One region of the Streptomyces sp. NPDC037271 genome, then DNA from elsewhere that is predicted to be linked to it. Evidence: riboswitches for the same ligand, from Rfam matches in the RefSeq annotation. Region 1 holds a riboswitch; the other holds the start of a gene.
What was found. A riboswitch is a leader RNA that binds a small molecule or an ion and turns the genes downstream of it on or off. The one in region 1 is predicted to bind glycine.

Region 1 (5,865 bases):
GGCGTGGGCACGCAGCCACATGGCGACCGGATCGTGGGCGTCGGTCATCGCCACCGTCGACACCGGCAGCCCGTCCGGCACCGCGCCGACGGACTGCTGCATCATTCCGCGCACCGCGTCGACGGCCGGCGGGGAGGTGTCGTACAAGTCGAGACCGATGGCGAGGTACGGCGCGCCCAGCGCCGGCTGCACCCAGGCGCGGCGCAGCGCGCGGACCGCCGGGGTGCGGTGGGCGTTCTGCGCGAGCAGGGCGTAGAACTGGGGGACCTCGATGGCCGGTTCGGACAGGCGCAGGGGGCCCGCCGGCTGGCGGTCCAGGCCGGAGGCGATGCGGCGCAGGTCGAGCCACGGGATGCCGACACCGCCGCCGGGGGCGTGCGGATTGAGCCACAGGCCGTAGTGGTCCGGGTAGAGGGCGCGGGCCACCTCCAGGCCGTCGACCACTTCGTACGACCGGTTCCAGCCGCTGGCCGACAGCTCCTGGGCGGAGGTGACGCAGGGCGCGTAGCCGTAGCCGTCGACCTCCATGTTCCCGTACTGGGCGTCGGGGGAGCCGGCCTGGCCGTGCCAGAGCAGCATCCAGACCTGGCCGGATGTGGGGGTGGCGAGCGCGCGCAGCAGGGCCTCGTAGGCGTCGTAGCGCCCGGGCGTCACCTGGCGCAGCATGTGCTCGACCTGTCCGGTCGTGGTGCCGCTGGCGCTCACGCGTATCGCCCCTTCGAGAAGTTCCCCGGTTGTGGAAACCAGCTTAAGGCTCCGCCGGTCGGGGGGCTCCTATGAGCTCGGGGCGTGCGGTTGTCCGGCGTCTGCGGCGCCGTTGTGGCTTGTCGCGCCCACGCGGCGGAGCCGCACATGTCAGAGCCCCGCGCCCCTCACCGGCGTCGGCCTCACCGGCGTTCTACAAGTCCCGGTCGTAGAACGGGCGGACGTTCGCCCGCATCCAGTCGCAGACCGGGTCCTGGGCCGCCTCCAGGAGGACCAGGTTGACCTGGTACTTCAGGGGAGCCCTGGTCAGGGCCCGGCCCAGGGCGTCCAGGGGGAGGGCGCGGGCGTCACCCTCCCAGTGGGTGAGTTCGACGCCGACGAACATGACGGGGTCGGCGGTCTCGACGGCGGCCATGCAGCGGCGGGCGGTGCGGACGACGCCGATCGCGGCGAACTCGGCGGAGGCGGCGGTGAGGAAGTCCACCGGGTCGTCCTGCCAGTCCGGCTCGAAGAGGCGGACCCGGCCGCCGGACGCGGGTCCGTCCAGCGGGGTGCGGCCGGCCCGGCACAGCTCGGCCACGGCGGGCGGCGGCAGCGGGATGCCGACCGCGCCGTCCGGGTTGACGGCGATGCCGACCTGCGGGGGCAGGCCGCGGGCGAACTCCGCGGCGGGGGCGACGGTGTACGCCATCTGCGCGCCGGCCACCTGGCGGAGCTGCTCCTCGGAGCTGAAGACCGGTACGTAGGCCTGGCCGTCGACCTCCAGGGAGGGCAGGTCGAGGGAGCCGCTGTGCGGGCCGCCGCCGTTCGGCAGGGGGATCCACAGGAAGCTGCGGCCGAGCACCTCCACGATCCGGCCGCCGGCGCCCGGCACTCCGAGGGAGGCGGACAACACCTCCTCCAGCTCGTTGCCGGGCCACCCGCCGTACGGGTGTTGCGCCTGTGCCGGGACGTCCATCTGCCTACCTACCGCCTGCCTGGTACCGCTGCTGTGACGGGAAAGGCTAACCCGTTCGGCCCCGCGGCCCTACGGTGCGTCACCCCGTGAAGGCGATACGGCGGAGCGTGTTGGCCGCCGCCCGGTCCAGGAGGACCGCCGAGGTGCAGCCGGCGGGCAGGGTGCCCTCGGTCACCGCGCGCAGCAGGCGGGTGTTGGCCGAGCGGTGCCGCAGGAACGCGTACCGCGACACGCCCCGGCCGCGCTCGCGCTGGCCGGCCAGGGCCTCGTCGGCCTCGACGTCGAGCAGCAGCAGGTGGAGTGTGCCGTCACGGCGGCGGGCCTCGCGGGCCAGCCAGCCGCGCACCCAGGCCTGGGTGCCGCAGTCGTGCACGACGACGCCCTCGCCGGAGCGCAGGGCCCTGCGCAGTCCGGCGTAGTGGGCGAGGCGGACGAGGGGGCGGTAGAGCCCGTACGGCACGAAGCGCGGCATGCGGCGGTCCCAGCGGTCCCGGGTGTCCTGGGAGTCGATGCGCGGTCCGCGCACGGTGCGCTCCATCAGCGTGGACTTCCCGCTGCCGGGCAGGCCGGTGATCACCACCAGGTCCCGGGGTCCGAAGAGCAGGGCGTGCGGGCTGCGGCCGTCCCGGTCCCGCAGATCGCGGACGACGGGTGCGGGCAGCTCGGCGCACGCCTGGGGTGCCGGGGCGACGGGCTGCTCGGGCAGCGCGAGACCGGAGGTGGTGGCGTACGCCGTGGTCCTGTTCACCGTGATCGTCCTCCCCTGGGGCGGTTCACGAGTTCCCATCCCCGTCGAGTGTAAAGAGAAGGTAATGCGCAGGTCTCGCGTTTTCGTGCGCTTACTGCCACAAGCCGGTTACAGATATCGGTCTGCCCACGGATCGGCGGGGCGTGCAATGATGGCGGCGCCAACTGCATACCGGCCGTTTGAATCCGCGCGGGAGAGTCCCCGGCCGCGCCGGGGCGCCGAAGGAGCAAGTCCCTCCCTTGAATCTCTCAGGCCCCGTTACCGCGCGGGCGAGGCACATCTGAAAAGCGGGCCGCCCCTCGACGGGCTGCCCCACCCAAGGTGCAAGTCCCGGCCACCGCGCTCCGGTGGCCGTGACGAACCTCTCAGGTTCCGATGACAGATGGGGAGGATCGACCTCGCCACGTCCTGTCCTGGGAGACGAACGACCGATGAGCAGTACCGAACTCCGCCGTACCGCGCTCGATGCCACGCATCGCGCGCTGGGCGCGACGATGACCGACTTCGCCGGCTGGGACATGCCCCTGCGCTACGGCTCCGAGCGGGACGAGCACGTCGCGGTGCGCACCCGGGCCGGGCTCTTCGACCTCTCCCACATGGGTGAGATCACGGTCACCGGGCCCCAGGCCGCCGACCTGCTGGACTACGCGCTGGTCGGCAACATCGGCAGCGTGAAGCCGGGCCGCGCCCGCTACACCATGATCTGCCGCGAGGACGGCGGCATCCTGGACGACCTGATCGTCTACCGCCTGGGCGACCAGGAGTACATGGTCGTCGCCAACGCCTCCAACGCCCAGGTGGTGCTGGACGCGCTGACCGGGCGCTCGGCCGGCTTCGACGCCGAGGTGCGCGACGACCGCGACGCCTACGCGCTGCTCGCCGTGCAGGGCCCCGAGTCCCCGGCGATCCTCGCGTCGCTGACCGACGCCGACCTGGACGGCCTGAAGTACTACGCCGGTCTGCCCGGCACCGTGGCCGGCGTCCCGGCACTCATCGCGCGCACCGGCTACACCGGCGAGGACGGCTTCGAGCTGTTCGTGAAGCCGGAGCACGCCGTCGGGCTGTGGCAGGCGCTGACCCGGGCGGGCGAGGGCGCCGGGCTGGTCCCGTGCGGACTGTCCTGCCGGGACACGCTCCGCCTGGAGGCGGGCATGCCGCTGTACGGGCACGAGCTGTCGACCGCGCTGACGCCCTTCGACGCCGGGCTCGGCCGGGTGGTGAAGTTCGAGAAGGAGGGCGACTTCGTCGGGCGCGCCGCGCTGACCGAGGCCGCCTCCCGGGCCGAGCAGAACCCGCCCCGCGTCCTGGTCGGCCTGGTCGCCGAGGGCCGCCGGGTGCCGCGCGCCGGGTACCAGGTCGTCGCCGGCGGCGAGGTCGTCGGCGAGGTCACCTCCGGGGCGCCGTCCCCGACGCTGGGCAAGCCGATCGCCATGGCGTACGTCGACCCCGCGCACGCGGCACCCGGCACCGCGGGTGTGGGCGTGGACATCCGGGGCAGCCACGAGCCGTACGAGGTCGTGGCGCTGCCGTTCTACAAGCGGCAGAAGTAGACACCGGGCGGACGGCGGCGCCCTCGTCGCCCCGCGCGTGTCCTCGTCGCCCCGCGCGTGTCCTCGCTGCTCACCAGCGGTTTCAGCAGCCCCTTCACCAGCAGCCCCCCGTCACCAGCACTCCCTCGCGTACAGGAGAATTCAGGCCATGAGCAACCCCCAGCAGCTGCGCTACAGCAAGGAGCACGAGTGGCTGTCGGGCGCCGAGGACGGCGCCTCGACGGTCGGCATCACGGAGCACGCGGCCAACGCACTCGGTGACGTCGTCTTCGTCCAGCTCCCCGAGGTCGGCGACTCGGTGTCCGCGGGCGAGACCTGCGGCGAACTGGAGTCGACCAAGTCGGTCTCCGACCTCTACTCCCCCGTCTCCGGCGAGGTCACCGAGGTCAACGAGGACGTCGTCAACGACCCGTCGCTGGTGAACAGCGCGCCCTTCGAGGGCGGCTGGCTGTTCAAGGTGCGGATCACGGACGAGCCGGCCGACCTGCTCTCCGCCGACGAGTACACCGCCTTCACCGCCGGCTGAGGAGTCACGGACCGCATGTCGCTTCTGAACACCCCCCTGCACGAGCTCGACCCCGACGTCGCCGCCGCCGTCGACGCCGAGCTGGACCGCCAGCAGTCCACCCTCGAGATGATCGCCTCGGAGAACTTCGCCCCGGTCGCGGTCATGGAGGCCCAGGGCTCGGTCCTCACCAACAAGTACGCCGAGGGCTACCCCGGCCGCCGCTACTACGGCGGCTGCGAGCACGTCGACGTGGTCGAGCAGATCGCCATCGACCGGGTCAAGGCGCTCTTCGGCGCCGAGCACGCCAACGTCCAGCCGCACTCGGGCGCCCAGGCCAACGCGGCCGCGATGTTCGCGCTGCTCAAGCCCGGCGACACGATCATGGGTCTGAACCTCGCCCACGGCGGGCACCTGACCCACGGCATGAAGATCAACTTCTCCGGCAAGCTCTACAACGTCGTCCCGTACCACGTCGGCGACGACGGCCAGGTCGACATGGCCGAGGTGGAGCGCCTCGCCAAGGAGACCCGGCCGAAGCTGATCGTGGCCGGCTGGTCGGCCTACCCGCGTCAGCTGGACTTCGCCGCGTTCCGCAAGGTCGCGGACGAGGTCGGCGCGTACCTGATGGTCGACATGGCGCACTTCGCCGGTCTGGTCGCGGCGGGCCTGCACCCGAACCCGGTGCCGCACGCCCACGTCGTCACCACCACCACCCACAAGACGCTGGGCGGCCCGCGCGGCGGTGTGATCCTCTCCACGGCCGAACTGGCCAAGAAGATCAACTCCGCCGTCTTCCCCGGTCAGCAGGGTGGCCCGCTGGAGCACGTGGTGGCCGCCAAGGCCGTCGCCTTCAAGGTCGCCGCGAGCGACGACTTCAAGGAGCGCCAGCGCCGTACGCTGGAAGGCGCCCGCATCCTGGCCGAGCGCCTGGTGAAGGACGACGCGAAGGCGGCGGGCGTCTCGGTGCTGACCGGCGGCACGGACGTCCACCTGGTCCTGGTCGACCTGCGCGACTCCGAGCTGGACGGACAGCAGGCCGAGGACCGCCTCCACGAGGTCGGCATCACGGTCAACCGCAACGCCGTCCCGAACGACCCGCGTCCGCCGATGGTGACCTCGGGTCTGCGCATCGGTACGCCGGCCCTGGCGACCCGCGGCTTCACGGCCGAGGACTTCGCCGAGGTCGCGGACGTGATCGCCGAGGCGCTGAAGCCGTCCTACGACGCCGAGGCCCTCAAGGCACGGGTGAAGACCCTGGCCGACAAGCACCCGCTGTACCCGGGTCTGGACAAGTAGCACCCCACGTGTTCAGGTGCGCCGTGCCCGCCACAAGCGGGCACGGCGCGTCCCACCCCGACCAAGCACCACCCTCTGCACCACCCCCGTTCTGAGGAGT
Region 2 (5,865 bases), on a different contig from region 1:
CGGACAGCTCGTCGCGGTGCTTCTCGATCTTGGCGCGCAGGTCCTCGACGTCGATCTCGCCGTCCTCGGCGGTCTTGACGACGACGACCTTCATGCCGGCCATGACCGCGCTGGCGGCGTTGGTGCCGTGCGCGGAGGACGGGATGAGGCAGACGGTGCGCTGCTCGTCACCGTTGGCGCGGTGGTAGGCGCGTACGGCGAGCAGGCCGGCGAACTCGCCCTGCGACCCGGCGTTCGGCTGGAGCGAGACCTTGTCGTACCCGGTGACCTCGGCGAGCCGCTCCTCCAGCTCACGGATGAGCGTGAGGTAGCCCTGCGCCTGCGCGGCGGGCGCGAAGGGGTGCAGGGCACCGAACTCCGGCCACGTCACCGGCTCCATCTCGGTGGTCGCGTTGAGCTTCATGGTGCAGGAGCCCAGCGGGATCATGCCGCGGTCCAGCGCGTAGTCGCGGTCCGCGAGGCGGCGCAGGTAGCGCAGCATCGCGGTCTCGGAGCGGTACTGGTGGAAGACCGGGTGGGTCAGGAAGTCGTCGGTGCGCAGCCGGGCCTCGGGCAGCGTCTCCCCGGTCGCCGCGTCCAGCGCCTCGATGTCGCCCTCGACGCCGAAGGCGTTCCACACGCCGCCGACCTGGGCGCGCGTGGTGGTCTCGTCGCAGGCGAACGACACGTGGTCGGCGTCGACGAGGCGCAGGTTGATGCCGTTCTCCCGGGCGGCGTGGACGACCTCGGCGGCCCGGCCCGGCACCCGCGCGGTGACCGTGTCGAAGTAGGCGCCGTGCACGATCTCGACACCGCCGGCCGCGAGACCCGCGGCGATGACCGTGGCGTACCGGTGGGTGCGGCGCGCGACGGCCCGCAGCCCCTCCGGCCCGTGGTACACGGCGTACATGCCGGCCATGACGGCGAGCAGCACCTGCGCGGTGCAGATGTTGCTGGTGGCCTTCTCGCGGCGGATGTGCTGCTCGCGGGTCTGCAGGGCGAGGCGGTAGGCCTTGTTGCCGTCGGCGTCCACGGAGACGCCGACCAGGCGGCCGGGCAGGCTGCGCGCGAACTTCTCGTGCACCGCCATGTAGCCGGCGTGCGGTCCGCCGAAGCCCATCGGCACACCGAAGCGCTGCGTGGTGCCGATGGCGATGTCCGCGCCCAGCTCGCCGGGCGAGGTGAGCAGCGTGAGGGCGAGCAGGTCGGCGGCGACGGTGACGAGGGCGCCGAGCTCGTGCGCCCGGTCGATCACCGGCTTGATGTCGCGCACGGCACCGGAGGCGCCCGGGTACTGGATCAGGACGCCGTTGATCTCCCGCTCCGCGACCTCGGCCGGGATGCCCTCGCCGAGGTCGGCGACGACGACCTCGACGCCGGTCGGCTCGGCGCGGGTCCGTATCACGGCGATGGTCTGCGGCAGGGCGTCCGCGTCGACCAGGAAGAGGCCCTTCTTGTTCTTGCCCATGCGCCGGGAGAGCGCCATGGCCTCGGCGGCGGCGGTGCCCTCGTCGAGCAGCGAGGCACCGGAGGTCGGCAGGCCGGTGAGCTCGGCCACCATGGTCTGGAAGTTCAGCAGGGCCTCGAGACGTCCCTGGGAGATCTCCGGCTGGTACGGCGTGTACGCGGTGTACCAGGCCGGGTTCTCCATGACGTTGCGCAGGATGACCGGCGGGGTGAAGGTGCCGTAGTAGCCGAGGCCGATCATGGAGTCGAGGACCTGGTTGCGGTCGGCCAGGGAGCGCAGCTCGGCCAGCACCTCGGCCTCGGAGCGCGCACCGGGCAGGTCCAGCGCGTCGGCGTTCTTGATCACATCCGGCACCGCGGCGGCCGTCAGCTCGTCGAGCGAACCGTAGCCGACCTGCGCGAGCATCTTGGCCCGGGCCTCTTGGTCGGGGCCGATGTGGCGCTGCTCGAACGGTGCCGACTGTTCGAGCTCGGAGAGCGGAGTGCGATGGGCGGTCATTGCGGAGGCCTCCTGGTCTGACGACCTTCGAGGGGCACCACGGCGCGGGTACCCGGACGGCCTCCCCCTCTGTCATCTCGACCTGAGAGCTTCACCGGGGGCCCGAGGGCTCTCCCGGCTTTCACCGTCGGTGAGAGCGGAAGCCGTTGACGCCCGCCCTGCTTTCCAGAGTGACCTCGTCCGTGCGGTACGTGAGCCTGAGAGATTCCGGGGAGGATTTGCTCCTTCGGCGCCTCCGGTGGTGTCCGGAGGACTCTCCCGCACGGGGTCAGCAGCCGTTTGCCAGCGTACCAGCGAGGTCGCCGCACGGACTTCGAGTGGCCGACCGGCCATATGTGCTCTTTTGTAGTACTTACGGATGATTCGGCGGCTGGTGTGCGAGCCCAGTGCGACCCAATGGAGGGCCCCGTGCGTACCGACATCGACCCGCGCAATCTGATCGGCCGCAAGGCGTTCGACCGCAACGGCACCCGGATCGGCACTGTCGACGAGGTCTATCTCGACGACGCCACCGGGGTCCCCGAGTGGGCTGCCATACGCACCGGCCTGTTCAGCAGGGACGCCTTCGTGCCCCTGGAGCCCAGCGAGCTGGTCGAGGGCACCCTGCGCGTGCCCTTCGACCGGGCTCTGATCAGGGAGGCTCCCGACTTCGGCGTCGGCCGCCATCTCTCGCCGGAACAGGAACTCCAGCTCTACCACCACTACGGTCTCGACGTCGCCGCTCCTCCCCCGCTCCCCGACCACGACTTCGGCAGGCTGGCGGGCCAGGGCAAGGAGGAGAGCTGACGGCGGTCCGGTCCCACCGCGCCCTGCCCGCCCGGGCCCATCCGGAGGATCGTGGCGCAGACGCGGGCTCCGACCGCCCTCTCCGCCGCCCGCAGGACACGAGGAGCAACCCCACCGGCCCTGCCGACGCTCGCCGACACCCTCCCCCGCCTCCCCTTCCGTCTTCCGGCCGGCCCCCTCGGTCCCCCTCCCCGGCGCCGGTCGGCGGGCGCCGTCACGTCAGGTCCTGGCCGACGGCAGGACACGCGGGCCCCGCCGGGCCGGTCCGCGCGTCGGTGCCCGCGGCGAGGTCCGGGCCGCCCTCCGCGCCCGCCGGCCCGGACGCCCCGGGTCTTCGCGGCACGGGCGCGACCAGTGGCAGCGGATCCGCCGGTGCCAGGTCCGGGTCGTCCACCGGGAAGGTCCGTACCCGGCCGGTCTCCGAGTAGGGCGTCTCGAACCGCACGGTGACCCTCCCCAGTCCGCTGCCCTGCACCCACCCGTGCCCGTACTCCGCGTGCCGCACGTCGTGCCCCGCCGGCCACCGGCGCTCGGCGGGGGCCGGCCGGTGCTCCGCGGCGGGCTCCGGATCGGGTTCCTCGGCGAGCTCGTCGGCCCGGTCCCCCGCCGCCTGCGCGAAGAGGTCCTCCTGCGTGTAGTCGGCGAGTCCGCTGACGCCGACCCCGAGCAGCCGCACGCCGCCCGTGGTGTCCACGGAGTCCAGCAGCCGGGCCGCGGCCTCCCGCACCACACCCGGGTCGTCCGTGGGCCCCCGGAGGGTCTCGGAGCGCGTCAGCGTGGAGAAGTCGTACCTGCGTACCTTGAGCACGATGGTCCGCCCGGACAGCCCGGAGGCGCGCAGCCTCCGTACGCACCGGTCGGCCAGCCGCCCGACTTCCACACCGACCCGCAACCGGTCGTGGATGTCCACGTCGTAGGTGTCCTCGACGGACACCGACTTGGTCTCCCGCTCGGCCACCACGGGCCGCTCGTCACGGGCCAGGGCCATGGCGTAGAGGGCATGCCCGTGCGCCTTGCCCAGCAGCCGTACGAGCTCGTCCTCGCCCGCCTCGGCGATCTCGCCGACCGTGGTGATCCCGGCCCGCCGCAGGTGGTCTCCCGTGGCCGGGCCCACACCGGGCAGCGTCCGCACCGTCATCGGCTCCAGCATCGCCCGCTCGGTCCCCGGCGGGATCAGTACCAGCCCGTCGGGTTTGGCCTCCTCGGAGGCGATCTTGGCGAGCATCTTGGAGGCGGCGAGCCCCACGGACCCGGTGAGGCCGGTGACGGTGCGGATGTCCGTGCGCAGCTTCGCGCCGGCCAGCCGCGCCGACTCCGCGTCCCAGGCCGTCCCGCCGGCCTCCAGGTCCACGAAGGCCTCGTCCAGGCTCAGCGGCTCCACCAGGGGCGACAGCGCCCGCAGCAGCCGCATCACCTGCTCGCTGATCGACCGGTAGAGCTCGAAGCGCGGGACGAGGTACGCGGCGTTGGGTGCCAGCCGCCGGGCCTGGCCCATGGGCATCGCCGAGTGCACGCCGAAGACCCGCGCCTCGTACGAGCAGGTGGCGACCACGCCTCGTGGCCCGAGGCCGCCCACGACCACGGCCTTCCCGCGCAGACTCGGCTTGGACGCCTGCTCCACCGAGGCGAAGAAGGCATCCATGTCGAGATGCAGGATCGTGGGCGCGGTTCTCACATCTCCGATGCTGCCCTACGCCACTGACAACGCCTCGCCCGACCGTGCCCCGCCCGCGTGCGGGCGGTGTCAGACCGCCCGGTTGCGCCGCCGCGCCAGCTCGTCCGCCGGATTGTGCCCGACCAGGGTCTCCCCCGTGTCGATCCGCTCCCCGTGCAGCTGGGACAGCGCGCTCTCGACGTCCCGCCACACCACGCCGACGGCGATGCCGAAGATGCCCTGCCCGCCCTGGAGCAGGGCGTGCACCTCGTCGGGCGAGGTGCACTCGTAGACCGTGGCGCCGTCGCTCATCAGCGTCATCCGTTCCAGGTCACGAAAGCCGCGTTCCCTGAGATGCTGGACGGCGGTGCGAATGTTCTGCAGTGACACCCCAGTGTCGAGGAAGCGCTTGACGATCTTCAGCACGACCACGTCGCGGAAGCTGTACAGACGCTGCGTCCCGGACCCGTGGGCGGGCCGCACGGAGGGCTCGACGAGGCCCGTGCGAGCCCAGTAGTCGAGCTGCCGGTAGGTGATACCGGCGGCCGCGCAGGCCGTCGGACCGCGATAGCCGATCTGCTCGGACGCCATGGACGTCGCCCCTCCGCTGCTCGGCACGGCAGCCGGTCGCTGCGGAACGCCCTCGGCCGCGCCACCGTGTTGGGGATACCCCCCGCCCGCGCGGAGCCGGGATTTCGGGGGAGGGTACGGACCGCTTGCCCCAAGGCTGTGCCCGGGGCCACCCCCAGCCGTACCGTCGCCGCTGATTCTCACGCCGACCTCCGTCCTTGACCTGCCTCCTCGACGGTAGGCAGTCACCACGGGTGCGTCAACGATCGCCACACTCGGCACGCCGAGTGATAATCACCCTACGAGTGGTTTCACGTGCCCCACCGCGGGGAAAGGCTAGCCGAATGTGCCCGGTGGAGGGCCGCACGGGCGCCCTGGAACGCCTCGGCCCTCGCGCCTCACTGGTTGCTGGTCCCGAAGTCCTCGGGCGAGATCTGGTCGAGGAACTCGCGGAACTTCTCGACCTCGTCCTCCTGCTCGTCCGGGATGGCGATACCGGCGTCGTCGAGCACCGTGTCACTGCCGAAGATCGGTGTTCCGGTGCGAAGGGCCAGCGCTATGGCGTCGGACGGCCTGGCACTCACCTCGACCCCGCTCGCGAAGACCAGCTCGGCGTAGAAGACCCCGTCCCGCAGGTCGGTGATGCGCACTTCGGTGAGGTCCTGGCCGACGGCTTCCAGCACGTCCTTGAAAAGGTCGTGGGTCAGCGGGCGTGCGGGGGCCATGCCCTGCTGGGCGAAGGCGATCGCCGTCGCCTCCCCCGGCCCGATCCAGATGGGGAGGTAGCGGTCGCCTCCCACCTCGCGCAGCAGCACGATCGGTTGGTTGGAGGGCATCTCGACCCGGACACCTACGACATCGAGCTCGTTCACACAGCAACCCTAGGCCGTGCCCGGGACATTTGGGTAGT

Region 2: another riboswitch for glycine. It lies ahead of gcvP (aminomethyl-transferring glycine dehydrogenase); the one in region 1 lies ahead of gcvT (glycine cleavage system aminomethyltransferase GcvT).

What each region holds. Positions count from the first base shown of each region.
Region 1 covers NZ_JBVJVN010000016.1:123,741-129,605, forward strand. The annotation lists gene ACZ7G3_RS25125 (enhanced serine sensitivity protein SseB C-terminal domain-containing protein) at 1-705, opposite strand, end outside; gene ACZ7G3_RS25130 (enhanced serine sensitivity protein SseB) at 899-1,663, opposite strand; gene ACZ7G3_RS25135 (AAA family ATPase) at 1,743-2,411, opposite strand; glycine riboswitch at 2,592-2,685, shown strand; glycine riboswitch at 2,686-2,803, shown strand; gene gcvT (glycine cleavage system aminomethyltransferase GcvT) at 2,843-3,961, shown strand; gene gcvH (glycine cleavage system protein GcvH) at 4,110-4,487, shown strand; gene glyA (serine hydroxymethyltransferase) at 4,503-5,765, shown strand.
Region 2 covers NZ_JBVJVN010000003.1:432,263-438,127, forward strand. The annotation lists gene gcvP (aminomethyl-transferring glycine dehydrogenase) at 1-1,945, opposite strand, end outside; glycine riboswitch at 2,121-2,216, opposite strand; gene ACZ7G3_RS09770 (PRC-barrel domain-containing protein) at 2,354-2,731, shown strand; gene ACZ7G3_RS09775 (DNA polymerase IV) at 2,946-4,406, opposite strand; gene ACZ7G3_RS09780 (MerR family transcriptional regulator) at 4,476-5,159, opposite strand; gene ACZ7G3_RS09785 (bifunctional nuclease family protein) at 5,354-5,827, opposite strand.